3 regions of the Verminephrobacter eiseniae EF01-2 genome follow, and region 2 is predicted to be linked to each of the others. Evidence: predicted binding sites of a transcription regulator. Region 2 holds the regulator's gene; each other region holds the start of a gene.
What was found. Region 2 encodes FNR, which switches genes on or off when oxygen is low (the NO sensors DNR and NnrR bind a similar motif). Its sites were predicted from a motif close to TTGATNNNNATCAA; they were not measured.
Positions count from the first base shown of each region.

Region 1 (3,270 bases), 1.5 Mb from region 2:
ATGGCGCTGCCCAAACTCAACCTGGCCTCGCGCCAAGTTCCGATCGTCGTCAAGCTGCAAGACGGCGCGCGCGGCGACCTGGCGCTGCTCGAACGCCTGGCCGTGCCCGGCAGCAAAGGCCCGGTGATGCTGGGCCAGGTGGCGACGCTGGAGTTCAGCGGCGGCCCGGCCGTGCTCGATCGCTATGACCGCGCGCGCAACGTGAACTTCGAGATCGAGCTGTCCGGCCAGCCGCTGGGCGATGTCAGCAAAGCCGTGCAGGCCCTGCCCGCGATCAGAAACCTGCCGCCCGGCGTGCACCAGGTCGAGATCGGCGACGCCGAGGTCATGGGCGAGCTGTTCGCCAGCTTCGGCCTGGCGATGCTGACCGGCGTGCTGTGCATCTACATCGTGCTGGTGCTGCTGTTCAAGGACTTCCTGCACCCGGTCACCATCCTGGCGGCGCTGCCGTTGTCGCTGGGCGGCGCGTTCGTCGGGCTGCTGATCGCGCACAAGAGTTTTTCCATGCCGTCGCTGATCGGCCTGGTCATGCTGATGGGCATCGCCACGAAGAACTCGATCTTGCTGGTCGAGTACGCCATCCTGGCGCGGCGCGCGCATGGCATGGCGCGCGAGCAGGCGCTGATCGACGCCTGCCACAAGCGGGCACGCCCGATCATCATGACCACGCTGGCCATGGGCGCAGGCATGCTGCCGATTGCCCTGGGCCTGGGCGTTGCCGACCCCAGTTTTCGCTCACCGATGGCGGTGGCGGTGATCGGCGGGCTGATCACCTCCACGCTGCTGAGCCTGCTGGTGATTCCGGCGGTGTTCACCGCCGTCGATGACCTCGGCCAATGGCTGGCGCGCAGGCTGCGCCGCCGGCCCGGGCTGCAACACGGCGCCACGGCGCCACCCGCACAGTGAGCATTGCCGCGCATGTCGAAAACCTCCACCCGCACCACGATGGCCGCCCGTGCCGCCAGCGCGTTGCTCCTGGCCACCCTGGCCGGCGCCAGTGCGGCGCTGCTGATCGGCTGCGGCCAACGCGGCCCGTTGTACCTGCCCGCCCGCCAGCAGACCACACCGCCTTCGGCTGCGCCCACTACGCCCGCCGCACCCGCCATACCCGCATCGGCAGCGTCCACCCCCCGCTGACCGAGGCACAAACGGCCCATCAAGCACAGGCCATGCCGAGATGTTTGATTCACATCAAACGTTCGCCACAACGGCACCGTACAGTTGGTTCACACTTTGAACTTTACTTACACGAACGACATAGGCCCCCATGACCTTGGAACTCTACCGCGACAGGAATCACTGTTGCCTGATGTTCAGCGACCTGATCGAGGAAAACGGCCATGCCGTGCAAGCCAACCAATTCCTGATCATTGACGAGGACGCGGGAGCACTGATCGATCCGGGCGGCAACCTGGCCTTCAACGAGTTGTTCATGGCGGTGAGCCGGCATTTCCCGCCCCGCCAGTTGTCCTACCTGATCGCTTCACATGCCGACCCGGACATCATCGGCTCGCTCGACCGGTGGATGAGCAGCACCGCCGCCCCGCTGGTGATCTCGCGCGTGTGGGAACGCTTTGCGCCGCACTTCACCAAGGTGGGCAAGTCCGACAACCGCGTGATCGGCGTGCCCGACAGTGGCGGGCGCTTGCCCCTGGGGCGCAACGATCTGCTCTTGCTGCCCGCGCATTTCCTGCATTCGGAAGGCAATTTCCACTTCTACGACCCGGTCAGCCGCATCCTGTTCACCGGCGACCTGGGGGTGTCCATGGTCACGGGCGCGCAAGCGGGCCAGCCCGTGACCGACCTGAAAGCGCATATCCCGCAGATGGAAGGTTTTCACCGCCGCTACATGGTCGCCAACAAAATCCTGCGCCTGTGGGCGCGCATGGCGCGGCAACTGGACATCGACATGCTGGTGCCGCAGCATGGCGCCCCGATCCAGGGCCAAGAGGCGATCGACGACTTTTTTGCCTGGGTGGAAAGCCTGATGTGCGGCATCGACCTGTTCGACGAGCAGGTCTACCAAATCCCCAGCGCCCGCATCGACCCCATCAGCCGGCAGATGCGCCCGGCGCTGCGGGCCGTGGCCAACGGCGTCTGAAACCCCCGGGCCTGGTGTCGCGTCACCGATCATCTGTCGGTCCGCGCTCCGACGGCTGCGCGCAACCTACGACATCCGACCGATGACGCGACAACACTGGCGGTTTCACAGCGTGCCGTAGCTATGCAACCCGCTGAGGAACATGTTCACACCCAAAAAGGCAAAGCTGGTGATCGCCAGGCCGGCCAAGGCCCACCAGGCCGACAGGGTGCCGCGCAGGCCCTTCATCAGGCGCATGTGCAGCCAGGCCGCGTAGTTCAGCCAGACGATCAGTGCCCAGGTTTCCTTCGGGTCCCAACTCCAGTAGCCGCCCCAGGCTTCGGCGGCCCACAGGGCGCCCAGCACGGTGGCGATGGTAAAGAACGCAAAGCCCACCGCAATGGCCTTGTACATCACGTCGTCGAGGATCTCGAAGGCGGGCAAGCGCTCGGCAATGCGCCGGCGCCCCAGCAGGATGCCGGCGACGATGAACGCCGAGATGCCGAAGTAGACCATCCAGTAGCTGGCCCCGCCCGCCCCTGCGCCCGGGCGAAAGACCATCGGCTCGAAGCACAGCACCACGCCCAGCAGCCACAGCGGCGCCAACCGGTACCAGCGGGCCGGGCGCGCATGCAGCTTGATCAGATAGGCAAACGCGACCATCGCCGACAGCGCGAACATGCCGTAGCCGATGAAATTGGCCGGCACATGCAGCTTCATCCACCAGCTTTGCAGGGCCGGCACCAGCGGCTGTATCTCGTGCGCCTCGCGCACCACGGTGTACCAGAGCAGAAAGCCGACCGCAGCGCTGACCACCAGCATCACGAAGCCGCCCAGCGCGCGGGTGCGGTAGTGCTGCTCGTAGTACAGGTAAAAGACGGTGGTCATCCAGCAAAACAGCACGAACACTTCATACAGGTTGCTGACCGGGATATGGCCGACGTCCGCGCCTATCAGGTAGCCCTCGTACCAGCGCACCAGGCTGCCGATCTGGCCCATGGCCAGCGCCAGCCAGGCGATGCGCGAGCCGATCAGGCCCAGGGTCCGGCCTTCGCCGCGCGCGAACATGCCGACCCAGTAAAAAGCGGTGCTGATGAAGAACAGCATGCTCATCCACAGGATGGCGGACTGGCTCGACAAAAAGTATTTCAGGCCGAACACCGTCTCGGCCCGCGCCAGACTGCCCGCGC
Region 1 covers NC_008786.1:5,346,888-5,350,157, forward strand. Annotated here, with positions in the region: gene VEIS_RS23430 (efflux RND transporter permease subunit) at 1-906, shown strand, start outside; gene VEIS_RS23435 (lipoprotein) at 919-1,137, shown strand; gene VEIS_RS23440 (oxygen-binding di-iron domain-containing protein) at 1,268-2,101, shown strand; gene ccsB (c-type cytochrome biogenesis protein CcsB) at 2,207-3,270, opposite strand, start outside.
Region 1: a site for FNR is predicted at 1,182-1,195, ahead of VEIS_RS23440 (oxygen-binding di-iron domain-containing protein). Genes of this name have one in related genera too.

Region 2 (3,270 bases):
ACTGCCGAAAATCGATCAGCCAAGCCTGCTCCATCGGCTCGAACAGCAACTCGCCCTGGCACATGATGGCCATGATCGCCGCACGCCGCACCAGGTCGTCGCGCGTCAGCGCCAGGCCCCGCACCACCGGCAGACGCCCTTGGTCCAGAAAGTCGTAATACTCGTCCAGCGTCTTGGCGTTCTGGCTGTAGCTGGCGCCCACGCGGCCAATGGCCGAAACCCCCAGGCCGATCAGGTCGCAGTCCGGCTGCGTGCTGTAGCCCTGGAAATTGCGATGCAGCCGCCCCTGCCGCTTGGCCACGGCCAGCGCGTCTGAAGGCAGCGCGAAGTGGTCCATGCCGACATAGACATAGCCTGCGGCGATGAATGCGTCGAGCGCGCGCGCGAGCATCTCCAGCTTGGCCGCTGCTGCCGGCAACTCGGCCGACACGATGCGGCGCTGGGGCTTGAAGCGCTCGGGCAGGTGCGCATAGGCATACAGCGCGATGCGCTCAGGCCGCAACTGCACCGTCTGCGCCAATGTGCGCTCGAAGGACTCGGGCGTCTGGCGCGGCAGGCCATAGATCAGATCGATATTCACCGAGTCGAAGCCCTGCGCGCGCGCAGCCTGGAGCAGCGCAAAAACCTGCTCGGCAGGTTGCGCGCGGTGCACCGCCTTTTGCACCCCGGCGTCGAAATCCTGCACACCCAGACTCAGCCGGTTGAAGCCCAACTCGGCCAGGCATGCCAGCCGGTCGGCGTCGACGGTGCGGGGATCGACTTCGATCGAATACTCGCCGCCCGGCGCCAAGGCAAAGCTGCGCTGGAGCATGGCCATGAGTTCGCGCAGGCCGGCATCGGCCAGGAAGGTGGGCGTGCCGCCGCCCAGATGCAATTGACTGACCACCTGACCGACGCCGCAGTGCGTGGTCTGCAATGCGATCTCGCGCGCCAGGTAGCGCAGATAGACGGTGGCGCGCTCCGGGTGCCGGGTGATGATCTTGTTGCAGGCACAGTAGTAGCACAGCGACTCGCAAAACGGGATGTGCACATACAAGGACAACGGCTGCGCCTTGGCCATCGCGCACGAGCGGCGTTGCTCGAGCGCCAGCACATAGTCCTCCTGGCCGAAGGCTTCGACAAAACGGTCGGCCGTCGGATAGGAGGTGTAGCGGGGCCCTGGCACGTCGAAGCGGCGCAGAAGATCAGGCGAAACAGCGGGCATGGGGGGAGTTGTCCTTACGATCGGACTGCACTGTGCCCCAGCCCGTCGGACTGCTCCTTGACTTGCATCAAGCGAGGCTGCGGTTCAAGGCCGACAATCGCTGGCGTGGCGCTTTCGGTTCTTTTGGTCGCTTGCCGGTGGCGGGCGCGGTATGCTCGGCATTCCCATTCCGGCCCATGTGCTCATGAACCCGCTCACCATCAAAGTCGCCTGCTCCAACTGCAATCTGCGCGAGTTGTGCATGCCCGTCGGGCTCAGCGAGCATCAGTTGCAGCGCATCGATGAAATGGTGGCCGTGCGCCGCAAGGTCAAACGCGGCGGGGCGCTGTTTCGCAACGGCGAATCCTTCACCTCGCTGTACGCCATCCGCACCGGTTTTTTCAAGACCTGTGTGGCCACCGAGGATGGCCGCGACCAGGTCACCGGCTTTCAGATGGCCGGCGAGATCATTGGCCTGGACGGCATCGTCAACGAGCGCCACAGTTGCGACGCGGTGGCGCTGGAAGACGCCGAGGTCTGCGTGATGCCGTTCGATCGCATCGAAGAGCTGTCGCGCGCGATCCTGCCCTTGCAGCACCATGTGCACAAGATCATGAGCCGCGAAATCGTGCGCGAGCATGGCGTGATGCTGCTGCTGGGCAGCATGCGCGCGGAAGAGCGGCTCGCGGTCTTCCTGTTGAACATGGTGCAGCGCCTGCATGCCCGCGGGTTCTCGTCATTCGAGCTGGTGCTGCGCATGACGCGCGAGGAAATCGGCAGCTACCTCGGCCTCAAGCTCGAAACCGTGAGCCGGACTTTCTCCAAGTTTGTCGAAGAAGGCATCGTGCAGGTCAAACAGCGCCATGTGCGCATCCTCGACGCCGATGCGCTCAGGCGCATCATCAGCAGCCAGCAGGCCTGTCACTGAGCCGCAGACCCAGGCAGCAGACCCCGAGCGCCAGAGCGCCCGCCCGTCTCAGGAACAGCCGGGCTTGCGGCAACCGTCCGGGCGCCCGGCGGCCGGCACCGGGCAGCGATCGAGCTCGAAAGGCGACAGCGCCAGCAAGGTGGTCAACGCGCTGCTGGCCATCGTGATCGCCCAGAACGCAAAGAATGCCAGCGTATAGACGCCTTGCCGCGATAGCGCCAGGGGTTGGCCGAACCAGTGCAGATCCTGCGGATCGACCAGCGCGAAAACCAGCATTTCCAGCAGCCCGGCCATCAAAAAGGCGGGCCATGCAATCCACATCAGGCGGTGCGTCCACATAGGGGAATCCTGTCTTTGGGTTCGGCCTGCCGCAGACCGGGGGTTGGACTTCAGCGCGGCGGCAATGACTGCTCCGGCGTGGCCGCGTGGTTGCGGGCCTTGAGCGCCGGCGCCAGGCTTTTGTCCGGATGGGCCAAGGTCTTGTTGATCTCCATGCCCAGGCGGTAATAGTCCGGCTCCACCACCGGGTCGGGCCGCGAAAGCGCCAGCCACAGCGTGACAAAGCCGGCAACGACCACGATCGCAGGCCCGGCAAGCACCAGCCAGACATGGCCGAATTTCCACCAGGGCGCAGCAACGGGGCTGGCAACGACGGGGTTTGACGACATGGCGCTTGAACTCCTGAACAATTTCTCGAAGATGCCGCTCAGCGCGGCACCAGGAACACCGATTTTTCCGTCACCCGGACGGCCTCCCCGCCCAGGGCCTGCACGGCAAACTCCACCGCATGCGCGCCCGGTGTCGCCGAGCCATACGCTATCTGCAAGCGCACGGCCACCCAGCGCGCCTGGGCGGCAGCGATGTCGACCTCGGGTTCCGAGGCCAGTTCCAGCCCCGGCAAACCATCCGGACTGCTGGCGCTGATGCGGTAGCGCTGCGCTGCTTCGGTCGCGTTCATGATTTGCAGCCGGTAGACGTTTTCCAGCCGGCCGCCGGCCACGATGCGCGCCAGCGCTGCGCGGTCGTGCAGCACGTCCACCTTCAGCGGCATGCGCAGCGCCAGGCTGGCCAGCATGGCCGCACACAGCGCCAGCAGCACCGCGCCGTAGATCAAGACCCGGGGCCGCAGCACCCGGCGCAGAATCTGCGGCCGGCTCCA
Region 2 covers NC_008786.1:1,285,705-1,288,974, forward strand. Annotated here, with positions in the region: gene hemN (oxygen-independent coproporphyrinogen III oxidase) at 1-1,204, opposite strand, end outside; gene fnr (fumarate/nitrate reduction transcriptional regulator Fnr) at 1,389-2,111, shown strand; gene VEIS_RS05710 (hypothetical protein) at 2,160-2,450, opposite strand; gene VEIS_RS05715 (FixH family protein) at 2,501-2,779, opposite strand; gene ccoG (cytochrome c oxidase accessory protein CcoG) at 2,818-3,270, opposite strand, start outside.

Region 3 (3,270 bases), 2.0 Mb from region 2:
ATATTCCGGCATTTCGTACATGTCTTCGGCATCAGGCACAACAGACCCAAGCGGACCAGCTTGGACCAGCCACATCGCGGTGACACAGGTCGGCCAGACCGCAGCGCGCCGGAAAACCTTCGCTGCTGAAACACCGGACTGCGCCTGTTCCACCGCCCCCGGCGCCCTCGATCTTCGGGCAAACCTAGTGTCGCGTCACGGATCAGATGTCGTAGGCTGCGCGCAGCCATCGGAGCGCAGCGCAAGGCGCAGCGCGCAGCCCATACCGAGCTGTATTGGCAAGCGATGCAACGCCGCGATGCGCTTCGATGGCCAGCGCAGACCGACAGATGATCAGTGACGCGACACCAGGTTGCATGCGCCCTGCAGCCCCATCTCCGGCGAACCGCCAAGCGCTGCCAAGCGTTTGATTTCGTTCTGCTTTCAAGCGGAAATGACTGTGTTTCAATGCCCCGCCAATAAGCAAATTCGATCCAATCCATGCCACAGATCGTCCCGGCCGCACAGCGTGCATTGCAAGTTTTCGAAGTCTTCGCGCGCGAGCGCAGGCCCTTGACCAACTCCGACCTGGCCCAGGCGCTCGATCTTGCTGGCAGCAGTTGCTCGGATCTCGTCTACACCCTGATCGAGGCCGGTTATCTGCTGCGCACACCGAAGGGCCGCCTGCTGTATCCCACGTCCCGGCTCGGGGAACTGGTCCAGCGCTTCGTGCCGACCGATCCGCTACAGATGTTCGCTGCGGAGGCGCTCGAACTGCTTTCCAAGCGCTCTGGCGAGACCTCCATGTGCGGCTATCTCGTCGGCAACAAAATCAAAATATTCTCCTGCCAGGAAAGCCCGCGCGCACTGCGCTACGTGCTTTTGCCGGGCACGGAACTGGACGTGCATTCGACCGCACTCGGCAAGGCGATCCTGGGTGCGCTCGCGCCGGCCGAGCGCGATACGCTGATCGATCTGCTCCCGATGACGCAAGCCACGCCGCATTCGATCCAGGATCGCGGCCAACTGCGCAAGGAGATCGAGGAAGGCATCAAAAAAGGCACCTTCACCGCCCGGGATGAAGGCGGAGAAGGCGTCACGGCGATCGGAATCGCCGGGAAAATCAACGGCCGCGTCACCGCCCTGTCCCTCGTAGGCCCCACGTCGCGCATGGAAAAAAGCATGGACCAGTATGTCGGCATTCTTTTGCAAGCGCGCGGCGAGTTCTTCTGAGTTGCCTCCAACGGCCCATTCACCGGCCCATTCACCGGCATATCCACCGGCACCTCCGGCCCGATCGGGCTGCGTTCGTCGCACCAGGCCCACTGCGCGGCATGGGCCTTGGCCCAGTGCCGGCAAACGGCGCTCTCGGACACCCCCGGTCTGCGCGCCGCCTCGGGCAGCGCCTGCGCGTGGCGGCGCATGGGCATTGGATATACGCACTGGCCAAGCGCTGATCGCACGGGCCGCCATACCCGGACAACGCCCGCCCGGGCAGGTCGACGCTGGCTGGCGCGCAGAGGCCCGCTCGGACCCGTGCCACGCTATCGCACCATGTGCACCACGCTGGCCGAGACGGCCCGTTTGACTGGTTTGGTTTCCATCAATATAGTTAGACGACTAACCATTTTTCGTCTTGCAAGTCACGGTCATGCGCTCTGCCGAATCGAGTTCCCCCATCGGTCACGATGGCCCACGCCGTGGCCACGATGGCCCACACCTCGACCACGACGGCTGGCTGCTTGGCTATGCGCCGATGGATCGGTTGCACGAGGAGTTCCTCGCCTTGGTGCATGCGCTGGCGCAAGCGCCCGAGCATGCCGTCGCTGCGGCGCTGGATGCGCTGGCGCTGAATGCGCGCGCGCATTTCGGCGCCGAAGACCAGTGGATGGCCGCATCGGCCTTCCCGGCGCGGGCCTGTCACATCGACGAGCATGCGGCCGTGATGCGCTCGATCGAGGGCGTGCAGCGCCGCGTCGCGCGCGCCGACTTCGGCGCCGCGCGCCCTCTTGCGGATGCGCTGCTGCAATGGTTTCCCGGCCACGCGGACTATCTCGACTCCGCCCTCGCCCATTGGCTGTGCAAGCAGCGCCTGGGTGGCGCGCCCATCGTCCTGCGGCGCCGGATCGAACCGTTCGTCGCCCCTGCCGCAGGCTGACCGCCCCCTTACCCCCCCTGTACCCCTGTGACCCCCCTTTGACCGGAGATTGCCCCATGCTGACCAAGGAAGAAAACGAACTGCTCTGCCGCGTGGAGGGCGATGCCGCCATGGGCCGGCTGATGCGCCACCATTGGACGCCCGTGTGTCTCGCCGAGGAGGTCGGCGAGCCCGATGGCGCCCCGGTGAAGGCGCGTGTCCTGGGCGAGGATTTGGTCGTGTTCCGCGACAGCGACGGCCGCGTCGGCGTGCTGGCCGAGGCCTGCCCGCACCGCGGCCCGTCACTGGTGCTCGGCCGCAATGAGGAAGGCGGATTGCGCTGCCTGTACCACGGCTGGAAGATGGATGTAGACGGCAATGTGCTCGAAATGGCTTCGGAGCCGGCGGCCAGCGGCCTGGCGGCAAAGACCAAACACCGCGCCTACCCGAGCCGGGAATGGGGCGGCATGGTCTGGGGCTGGTTCGGCGCGCAGGGCAGCGCCCCCGAGTTTCGCGCGCCCGCGTGGGCGCCGTCGGACCAGGTGCGCGTGAGCATCGCCAAGGTGCTGCTGCCCTGCAACTGGGCCCAGGTGCTCGAAGGCGCGATCGATTCGGCGCACAGTTCCAGCCTGCATTCGTCGGACATGGTTCCGGCGCCCGTCGGCGGCGCCATGGCCACCGGCAAGGCTTGGCTGCGGCCTTCCACCGACAAGGCGCCCCGGCTGCAGGTCGAGCGCGCAAGCTATGGCTTTCGCTATGCCGCGCTGCGCCGTCCGATCCGCGACGCCGCCCGCTTCGACTACGTGCGCTCGACGGTGTTCGTCGCGCCCGCGACGGTGCTGATCCCGCCGAACAACCTCTACAACGTCGCCAATGTGAACGTGCCTGTCGACGACACGAACACCGCCTTTTATTTCATCGCCTGGGGCCACCCGGCGCAGACGCCCGAGACGCACACCTGGCGCCAGTATTTGCACCAGAGTGTGGGCGTCGATCTCGACGATCGCTACCGCCCGCTGCGCAACGAGGACAACCGCTTCTGGCAGGACCGCCAGGCGATGAAGGCGGGCAACTTCACCGGCATCAGCGGTTTTCCGAACCAGGACGTTGCGATGTGGCTGACGATGGGCCCGATCGCCGACCGCAGCCGCGAG
Region 3 covers NC_008786.1:3,276,994-3,280,263, reverse strand. Annotated here, with positions in the region: gene VEIS_RS14275 (tripartite tricarboxylate transporter substrate binding protein) at 1-153, opposite strand, end outside; gene VEIS_RS14270 (IclR family transcriptional regulator) at 481-1,212, shown strand; gene VEIS_RS14265 (bacteriohemerythrin) at 1,631-2,137, shown strand; gene VEIS_RS14260 (Rieske 2Fe-2S domain-containing protein) at 2,194-3,270, shown strand, end outside.
Region 3: a site for FNR is predicted at 1,573-1,586, ahead of VEIS_RS14265 (bacteriohemerythrin). Genes of this name have one in related genera too.